One region of the Mesorhizobium sp. genome, then DNA from elsewhere that is predicted to be linked to it. Evidence: riboswitches for the same ligand, from Rfam matches in the RefSeq annotation. Region 1 holds a riboswitch; the other holds the start of a gene.
The links. A riboswitch is a leader RNA that binds a small molecule or an ion and turns the genes downstream of it on or off. The one in region 1 is predicted to bind S-adenosylmethionine.

Region 1 (4,679 bases):
TCTCGATGGAACTGACACTCATCGCTGCCCCGCTTTCCGCCGCCCTCATCCTTGCAAATCTTGCGAGTATCGTGCTCGCCTCGCTCCAGCTGAAGCGGCGCGGGACCATCGCGCCGCCAGCCGGCATGGCTCCCACGGTCTCGATCGTCATTCCGGCGCGTGGTGTCGAGCCCTTCACCGAAGAGACTTTGGAGCGCGCCTTCTCGCTCGACTGGCCGCATTATGAGCTTGTCTTCTGCGTCGCCCAGGCCGACGATCCTGTGGTCGGCTTGATCAGACAAGCCATCGCCCGCTTTCCGGATGTGCCTGCCAGGCTGCTTTTCGGTGACGACCGCATCAGCGGCAACCCCAAGCTCAACAATTGCGTCAAGGGCTGGGAAGCGGCACGCCACGAATGGGTGATCCTTGCCGATTCGAACGTCCTGATGCCCAGGGACTACGTGCAGCACCTGATGTCGGCATGGGGGCCTGGAACCGGCCTCGTCTGCTCGACACCGATAGGATCTCGTCCCGACGGCTTCTGGGCCGAGGTCGAATGCGCGTTTCTCAACACGCTGCAGGCGCGCTGGCAGTATGCCGGCGAGGCGATTGGCCTTGGCTTCGCCCAGGGCAAGAGCATGTTGTGGAACAAGCCCCTGCTCGATGCCAATGGCGGCATTCGGGCGCTTGCGGCCGAGATCGCGGAAGATGCCGCGGCGACCAAGCTGGTGAACGGGCTCGGCCTGCGCGTCAATCTGGTGGCCGCGCCCTTCGAGCAGCCGTTGGGCCGGCGCACGCTGGGCGAGATTTGGTCGCGCCAGGCGCGTTGGGCGCGGCTGCGCCGTGTGACGTTCCCGCTGTTCTTCGCGCCCGAAATATTGACCGGCGTGGCCGTGCCGCTGCTGCTCGCGCTGGCCGCCGCCGCTGGCGCTGGATGGAGCCTGCCGTTGACGGCCGCCGCCCTGCTGGCGGCAGCCTACCTTCCGGAATGCGCCTTGGCTTTCGCCAAGGGTTGGTACATCTCATGGCGGACCATCCCGGCCATGATGGCGCGGGACTGCATCCTGCCGGCCATGTGGGTGCGCGGATGGGTCGGCGGCGCCGTCGACTGGCGCGGCAATGCCATGACGATCGGCACCAAGGCCACCGAGCTGGAAGAAACGCCGTCCGGGGCCTGAAAGCAGCGGGCGGTACTGCCCGTGCGCTTACTTCACCGACTTCAGCGCCTGCTCGATATCCTCCAGCAGATCGTCGGCGTCCTCGAGACCGACCGACAGGCGCAGCGTGCCAGGCCCTATGCCCAGTTCGGCGCGCGCCTCGTCGCTCAGGTTCTTGTGCGTCGTGGTGGCCGGATGGGTGATCAGGCTCTTCGAGTCGCCTAGATTGTTCGAGATCAGCACGATGTCGAGCGCGTTCTGCAGGGCGAAAGCCGCCTGCTTGCCGCCCTTGACGTCGAGACAGATCAGCGTCGAGCCACCCGACATCTGCTTCTTGACGATATCGGCCTGCGGATGGTCGGCCCGGCCCGGATAGATGACCCGAGCGATTTCCGGCCTTTCGGCGAGGAAGTCGGCGATACGGCCTGCACTTTCGGTCTGCTGGCGCACGCGCAGCGGCAGCGTCTCCAGGCCCTTCAGCAGCGTCCAGGCATTGAAGGGCGACAGGCTGGGGCCGGTATGGCGGAAATAGTCGTGCAGGTTCTCGTCGATCCACTTCTTGTCCGACAGGATGACGCCGCCGAGGCAGCGGCCCTGGCCGTCTATGTGCTTGGTCGCCGAATAGACGACGATGTGGGCGCCGAGTTGCAGCGGTTTCTGTTGCAGCGGCGTGGCGAAGACATTGTCGACGACGAGCCGCGCGCCGATCGAATTGGCCAGCGAGGCGACGGCGGCGATATCGACCACCTCCAATGTCGGATTTGTTGGGCTCTCCAAGAAGAACAGCTTGGTGTTCGGCCTGACCGCTTGTTCCCAATTTGCGATGTCGGTACCGTCGACAAGCGTCGCTTCGATGCCGTATCGCGGCGCCAGCGTCTCGACCACCCAGCGGCAGGAGCCGAACAGTGCGCGCGCCGCCACGATGTGATCGCCGGCCTTGACGCTGCACAGAAGGGCCGCGGTCACCGCCGCCATTCCCGACGACGTGGCGCGCGCATCCTCGGCGCCTTCCAGCGCGCACATGCGCTTCTCGAACATGTCGACGGTCGGATTGGCGTATCGCGAATAGATGAAACCGGGTTCCTCGCCCTTGAATCGGGCTTCCGCCGCCTGCGCCGTTTCGTAAACGTAGCCTTGGGTCAGGTATATCGCCTCGGAGGTTTCACCGAAGCCGGAACGCAAGGTCCCGCTATGCACGAGTGCCGTCTGAGGCTTCCAGTTGCGCTTGTTGGTGCTCATCGCTTTTGTTCCAGACACAAAAAAACCGGCCGCGAAAGTCGCAACCGGTCCATACGGCCTTGCGGCCAACGGTCCTTTAGCGACTTGTTTAACGTGGCTGCAAGCCGACCGGCCAAATCACCACGGGATAACGACCCTTTAGACCCGCGCCGCGCTTGCGTCAATTGCCGGCTTCATTAAGAGGTTTGTACCAGCGGCTAAGGAGCAGAGCCTTGCGGCAGACAGGCATTCTTCCAGATCAGGATATTTCGGCGCTGTTCCAGTCGGGTGCGCTCACCTCGTCGCGCCCTCTGGATGTCGACCAGATCCAGCCGGCGAGCCTTGACCTGAGGCTAGGGGACAAGGCCTGGCGGGTGCGGGCTTCGTTCCTGCCCGGTCCCAATCACAAGGTCTCGGAAAAGCTCGACCGGCTAAAGCTGCACGAGATCAGCCTGGCAGAAGGCGCGGTGCTGGAAACGGGCTGCGTCTACATAGTGCCGCTGCTGGAGAGCCTGGCGCTTCCCGCCGACATTTCCGCTTCGGCCAATCCCAAGAGTTCGACGGGCCGACTGGACATCTTCACACGCGTCATGACTGATCGCGGCCACGAGTTCGACAAGATCGCCGCCGGCTATAACGGCCCGCTCTACCTGGAGGTAAGCCCTCGCACGTTCCCGATCGTGCTGCGCACCGGTTCGCGTCTGTCGCAGATACGCTTCCGCACCGGCAATGCGCTGCTGTCCGAGGCCGAGTTGCACGACCTGCATCGCAACGAGATGCTGGTCGCGACCGATCCGCCCAACATCTCCGGTGGTGGCATAGCGCTGTCGATCGACCTCAACGGTGACAAGGACGGTCTTGTCGGGTATCGCGGAAAGCATCACACGGGGCTGGTCGATGTCGACAAGCGCGCCGCGCAGGAGGTCGTCGATTTCTGGGAGCCGATCCATAAGAGCGGCGCCGGTGAACTCGTACTCGATCCCGATGAGTTCTACATCCTCGTCAGCCAGGAAGCGGTGCATGTGCCGCCGCTCTACGCTGCCGAAATGACGCCCTTCGACCCTCTGGTCGGCGAATTCCGCGTTCACTATGCCGGCTTCTTCGATCCGGGGTTTGGCCATTCGGCGGCCGGCGGCACCGGAAGCCGGGCCGTGCTCGAAGTGCGCAGCCATGAAGTGCCGTTCATCCTCGACCATGGGCAGATTGTCGGCAGACTGGTCTACGAACACATGCTGAAGCGGCCGCAGGCGCTCTACGGCACCGATCTCGGCTCCAACTACCAGGCGCAGGGCCTGAAACTCTCCAAGCACTTTCGCTCGGCGCGCTGACGCTGATGTCGTGAAGTTTCCGCGTTCAGCCGCGAAAGAGAGATTCTTTTGCGGCGCCAAGGCAGCCATGGAGCCCACCGATAAAGCGCAGTTCGCGTACGGTGAGGCGCTTCCTGCCCCAAAATCCTTTGGTTTGTTTCTCGTCGTCGAGCAAAGCGTTTGTGCCGGACTTCAAGGGGAACAGTTGCTTGTCGAGGCATCCGAAGACATAGGCTTTAGCGGAGTCGATGCCGCAGGCCTTGGCATTCCCGTCGAGTTTGTCGGCAGGTAGCGCGGAAGTTATGCGGTCCGCATTGCGCATAAGAAAGTTCACTTGCGTCTTCGAGTAACCGGTGGCCAGAAGCCGGCGGGTCATTGCCGACTGGGCTTCATGATAGGATTTCGGGCTGCAGCGCTGCGCGCCGTAAGCCATCGAGGAAGAACAGGCAAAGGCAAGCGCCAAGCCGGTGACCACAATAGCAAGCCGTCCCCGGTTCGTTTCCTTGCCCAACATTCCAGTCTCTCGTTACAGCGCCCTCACCGCCACCTTCACCGGCTGCTCGATCTCGAGCGGATTGCGTAGCGGCAAGCCGAAATCCTTGGCTTCGATCTCGAACACGTCGCCGGCTTCTGTGGTGATGCCGTCGGCGAAGGACAATGTCGCCGTGCCGAACATGTGCACGTGCACGTCGCCCGGCTGACGGAACGCCGAATATTTGAAGTGGTGATGTTCCAGGTTGGCGATCGTGTGCGACATGTTCGTTTCTCCCGACAGAAAGGGCTTTTCCCAAAGCACCGAGCCATCGCGATAGATGCGCGATGCGCCACGGATATCCGTTGGCAGATCGCCGATCAGGATTTCAGGTCCGAAAGAGGCGTTGCGCAGCTTTGAATGAGCGAGGAACAGATAGTTCACGCGCTCGGTAACGTGGTCCGAGAACTCGTTCGACAGCGTGAAGCCGATGCGGAATGGCGCGCCGTCGTCGCCGATGACGTAAATGCCGGCCACTTCCGGCTC
Region 2 (4,679 bases), 1.8 Mb from region 1:
GGAAGCGGGCGGATCGGCCTGCCGGCGGGAGAAACCCTCATATTCGTGCCGCGCGTCCCCTATTTCCCAGCCGGTACGCTGCGTGAAATTCTCGACCACCCGAACGGGACCAAGCCGGCGAGCGATGCCGAGATTTCGGCGGTGCTTGCCGAGATCGGTCTGCAACGGCTGTCTTCGTCGCTCGACCTCGCCAGGCGATGGGACCATGAGCTGGGCGACGACGAACAGCGCTCGCTGGCCTTCGCCAGGCTCGCCTTGCGCCAGCCGAAATGGGTGATCATCGACGAAGCCCTGGACGCCTTCGACGGCCCATCGCTGCGGCGCGTGCTGTCGATGCTGGAAAAGCATCTGAGCGGCGCGGCCATCCTCAATATCGGCCGCGGACAGCACAACAACCAGTTCTTTCCACGCGCCTTGACGATCGTGAAAGATGCGGGCGCACCACCGCTGAAGCCAGCCCGCGTCAGGGCAGGCGCTATCGAACCTCCGCCTCGCGCAGCCGCTGTTCGACGCAAGAAATAGCGGAACTGACTGAGGTTCAAGCCGATGGTGCGTCGCGCGGCGTTACCCGGGATGAGCACGCCGCCGGCGCCGGCCACGACCATGACCGCTCGGCAACATAATCATGCTGATTACCTGTCGAGTAATCGACCGCGCCATGACGGCTCGGCAGATTGCTCGCACGAGGCCGGCTGTACGGCTTCGATCCATCAGGGAGCCAGTCATGACAGCTTACGCCGTTGCCCATATGCGCGAGGTTTCACCCGGGCCGCAGATCGTCGAATATCTGCGGAAGATCGATGCCACGCTACAGCCTTTCGGCGGTCGCTTTATCGTGCATGGCGGCGACGTCGAGGTCGTCGAGAACAGTTGGCCGGGACATCTCATTGTCATCGAGTTTCCCGACAGGGATCATGTGCGCGGATGGTACCATTCGCCCGCCTACCAGGAGATCCTGGCGCTGCGCACGGGCAATTCCCAGTCCGACGTCGTCTTTGCAGATGGCGTCAGCCATCCGCACAAGGCGACTGATGTCCTTGGGTAGCCGCCGGGCCGACAGCGGCCGGTTATCGTCTCAGCAGGAACACCGCCTGCTGGCCGAAGAAATTCCAGAACCACCACGGCATCGACAGGCCGATCTTCTGGCCGCTGGCGTCGAGCGCGGTTGCCTTTTCAACCGTGGCTCCGAGCTCGTCGCACAGATTGACGAAGTCGCGGATGGTGCAGAAGTGGATATTGGGCGTGTCGTACCATGAATAGGGCAGGTCCTTGGTCACCGGCATGCGGCCGTTGAGGAACAATGACAGGCGGACCCGCCAATGGCCGAAATTCGGAAAGGAGACGATCGCGCGCTCGCCGATCCTGAGCAGTTCGTCGAGCACCAGCTTGGGATTGCGGGTTGCCTGCAGGGTCTGTGACAGCACGACGAAATCAAAACCCTTGTCGGGATAGAATTCGAGGTCCTTGTCGGCGTCTCCCTGGATGACGGACAGGCCGCGCGCCACGCATTCGTTGACGCCGCGCTGCGACAGTTCCAGGCCGCGGCCATCGACCTGCTTGGTGTCCTGCAGCAGTTCCAGCAGCGAGCCGTCGCCGGAACCGACGTCGAGCACCCGCGACCGCGGCGGGATGAGGTTGGCGACGACCTCGAGGTCGACGCGCTGTGTGTCGTTGACGCTCATGGCTTGAGCCCTCTTGCCCGCGCGGCCGAGCCGATGAAGCCGTTGATGGCGGCGAAAAGTTCCGGCTCGTCGAGCAGGAAGGCGTCGTGGCCACGATCGGTTTCGATCTCGACGAAGGAAACGGATGCGCCGGCGGCGTTCAGCGCGTGGACGATCGAGCGGCTCTCCTCGGTCGGAAACAGCCAGTCCGAGGTGAAGGAGACCAGGCAGAACTTGGTCTTGGTGCCGGCAAAAGCATCGGCCAGCCGGCCGCCATGGTCGGCGGCAAGGTCGAAATAGTCCATGGCCCGCGTCATGTAGAGATAGGAATTGGCGTCGAAACGGTCGACGAAGGTCATGCCTTGGTGGCGCAAATAGCTTTCGATCTGAAAATCGGCGTCGAAGCCGAAGGTCAGCGCTTCGCGATCCTGCAGGTTGCGACCGAACTTCCGATGCAGGGCCGCTTCCGACAGATAGGTGATGTGGGCGGCCATGCGCGCCACGGCCAGGCCCTTTTCCGGCCGCTTGCCATAGTCGAAATACTTTCCGCCATGCCAATCCGGATCGGCCATCACCGCCTGCCTGCCGACCTCGTGGAAGGCGATGTTCTGCGAGGAATGACGTGCACCGGTGGCGATCGGCAGCGCCGAGAAAACCCGGTCTGAATAGGTTGATGCCCATTCCAGCACCTGCATGCCGCCCATCGAGCCGCCAAGCACGCAAAACAGGGTTTCGATGCCGAAATGTTCGACCAGCATCAGTTGCGCGCGTACCATGTCGGGGATGGTGATGATCGGCAGGTCGAGCCCGTAGGGCTTGCCGGTGGCGGGGTTGGTCGAGGCCGGACCGGTGGAGCCCAGGCAGCCGCCGATGACGTTGGAGCAGATGACGAAGAAGCGGTTGGTGTCGATGATCTTGCCGGGGCCGATCAGCACTTCCCACCAGCCTGGCTTGCCGGTGACGGGATTGGTGTTGGCGACATGCTGGTCGCCGGTCAACGCGTGGCAGACGAGAATGGCGTTGGAGCGCGCATCGTTGAGCGTGCCGTAGGTCTGGTAGGCAATCTGGAACGGCGACAGCACGCTGCCTGCATCGAGCTTGAGCGGCTTGTCGGGGCCGAAGAGCAGCACCGGGCTCGACGGCTGGTCGGCTTCGTTGTTGGTTTTTCCAGCGCGCAGAGCGGCCATCGCATCCATCTCACACTTTGATCCGCATCAGCCTTTCGAGACCGATGCGGTATCCGGCCGGAGCGGACAATAAAAAACCGGCAATGCCGTCGCAAAGCCGGTTACAGGATGCAAACGGCCCTTTAGCAAGTTGTTTAACGTGGCTGCAAGCCGACCGGCCAAATCACCACGGAATCTCATTGCCCTTCTAGAACTCGGCCGCCTTGCCGTCAATGCCGACCGCTGGGCCGACTGCTACACCGACTGCTGGACTGAGCCCTGGCACCACTGCCACCTCTCGACATTGGCGGCCATGGCTTGTATTTCCGCTGCGGCTTCCAGGCGGAAGCGTTCTCGACGGATTTTGCGACATGAGCCAGATATCGGACAAGGCACGTCCAACCCCACGCGCGGGCATCATGGACATCGAGGCCTACGTGCCCGGCAAGAGCGCCGCGCCGGCTGGCGTCGCCAAGGTCTTCAAACTGTCGTCCAACGAGAACCCGCTCGGTCCATCGCCCAAGGCGATCGAGGCCGCGCGGGAGATCGCCGGAAAGCTCGACATCTATCCCGACGGCACCGCAAGGAGACTGCGCGAAGCGATCGCCGAGGTGCATGGCCTCAATGCGCAGAACATCATCTGCTCCAACGGTTCCGACGAGATTCTCGGCTTGTTGGCGCAGACCTATCTCGCGCCGGGCGACGAAGCTGTCTTCACCGAACACGCCTTCATGGTCTACAAGATCTACATCCAGTCGGCGGGTGCGAAGCCGGTCGCGGTCAGGGAGACCGAAGAGCGCGCCGACATCGACGCGATCCTTGCCGCCGTCACGCCGCGCACGAAGATCGTGTTTCTGGCCAACCCAAACAATCCGACCGGCACCTATGTGCCGTTCCAGGAGGTGCGTCGCCTGCATGCCAGCCTGCCCAGGCATGTGCTGCTGGTGCTGGACGCCGCCTATGCCGAATATGTCCGCCGCAACGACTATGAAGCCGGCATCGAGCTGGTCGGCGGCGCCGAGAACGTGGTGATGACCCGCACCTTCTCCAAGATCGGCCTGGGTGGCGCGCGGATCGGCTGGATGTATGCGCCGATGCATATCGTCGACGCGATCAACCGGGTGCGTGGTCCCTTCAATGTCAACGCGACGGCGATCGAGGCCGGCATCGCGGCGATCCGCGACCGCGACCATGTCGAGCGCAGCGTGGCGCACAACGAGACCTGGCTCACATGGCTGAGCGAGGAGTTGACAAAACTTGGGCTGCGGGTGACGCCCAGCGTCGGCAATTTCATCCTCATCCATTTTCCCGACGACCAGAAACATTCGGCGGCGCAGGCGGACGAATACCTGACCGCGCGCGGCTATATCCTGCGGCGCGTTTCCGGCTACGGCTTCCCCAACGCGCTTCGCATGACCGTCGGTACCGAAGAGGCCAATCGCGGCGTTATCGCCGCTCTCACGACATTCCTGAAAAGCTAGAACGCCATGACGTCACCCATGTTTGAAAAGATAGCGCTGGTCGGCATCGGCCTGATCGGCTCTTCGCTGGCGCGTGTCATCCGGCGCGAGGGCCTGGCTGGCCATGTCGCCATTTCGACACGCAGCACCGCGACGCTGGCGCGGGCGAAAGAACTGGGGCTGGGCGATTCCTACACCACGGATGCGGAGGAAGCGGTCCGCGATGCCGACCTGGTCATCGTCTCGGTGCCGGTCGGCTCGTCCGGCGCTGTCGCCGAGGAAATCGCGCCGGCGCTGAAGCCCGGCGCCATTCTCACCGATGTCGGCTCGACCAAGGCGTCGGTCATCGCGCAGATGCAGCCCTATGTGCCGGCGGGCGTGCATTTCATCCC

Region 2: it holds a riboswitch for S-adenosylmethionine, as region 1 does, so the genes downstream of both, metX (homoserine O-acetyltransferase MetX) here and ACO07C_RS12755 (O-succinylhomoserine sulfhydrylase) in region 1, are expected to answer to the same signal.

The regions. Positions count from the first base shown of each region.
Region 1 is NZ_OZ245860.1:2,666,722-2,671,400, reverse strand. It holds gene ACO07C_RS12760 (ceramide glucosyltransferase) at 6-1,157, shown strand; gene ACO07C_RS12755 (O-succinylhomoserine sulfhydrylase) at 1,185-2,375, opposite strand; SAM riboswitch at 2,432-2,509, opposite strand; gene ACO07C_RS12750 (2'-deoxycytidine 5'-triphosphate deaminase) at 2,588-3,682, shown strand; gene ACO07C_RS12745 (hypothetical protein) at 3,708-4,175, opposite strand; gene araD1 (AraD1 family protein) at 4,188-4,679, opposite strand, start outside.
Region 2 is NZ_OZ245860.1:4,423,872-4,428,550, forward strand. It holds gene ACO07C_RS21115 (ABC transporter ATP-binding protein/permease) at 1-522, shown strand, start outside; gene ACO07C_RS21120 (DUF1330 domain-containing protein) at 725-1,045, shown strand; gene metW (methionine biosynthesis protein MetW) at 1,068-1,682, opposite strand; gene metX (homoserine O-acetyltransferase MetX) at 1,679-2,848, opposite strand; SAM riboswitch at 2,951-3,028, opposite strand; gene hisC (histidinol-phosphate transaminase) at 3,199-4,308, shown strand; gene ACO07C_RS21140 (prephenate/arogenate dehydrogenase family protein) at 4,315-4,679, shown strand, end outside.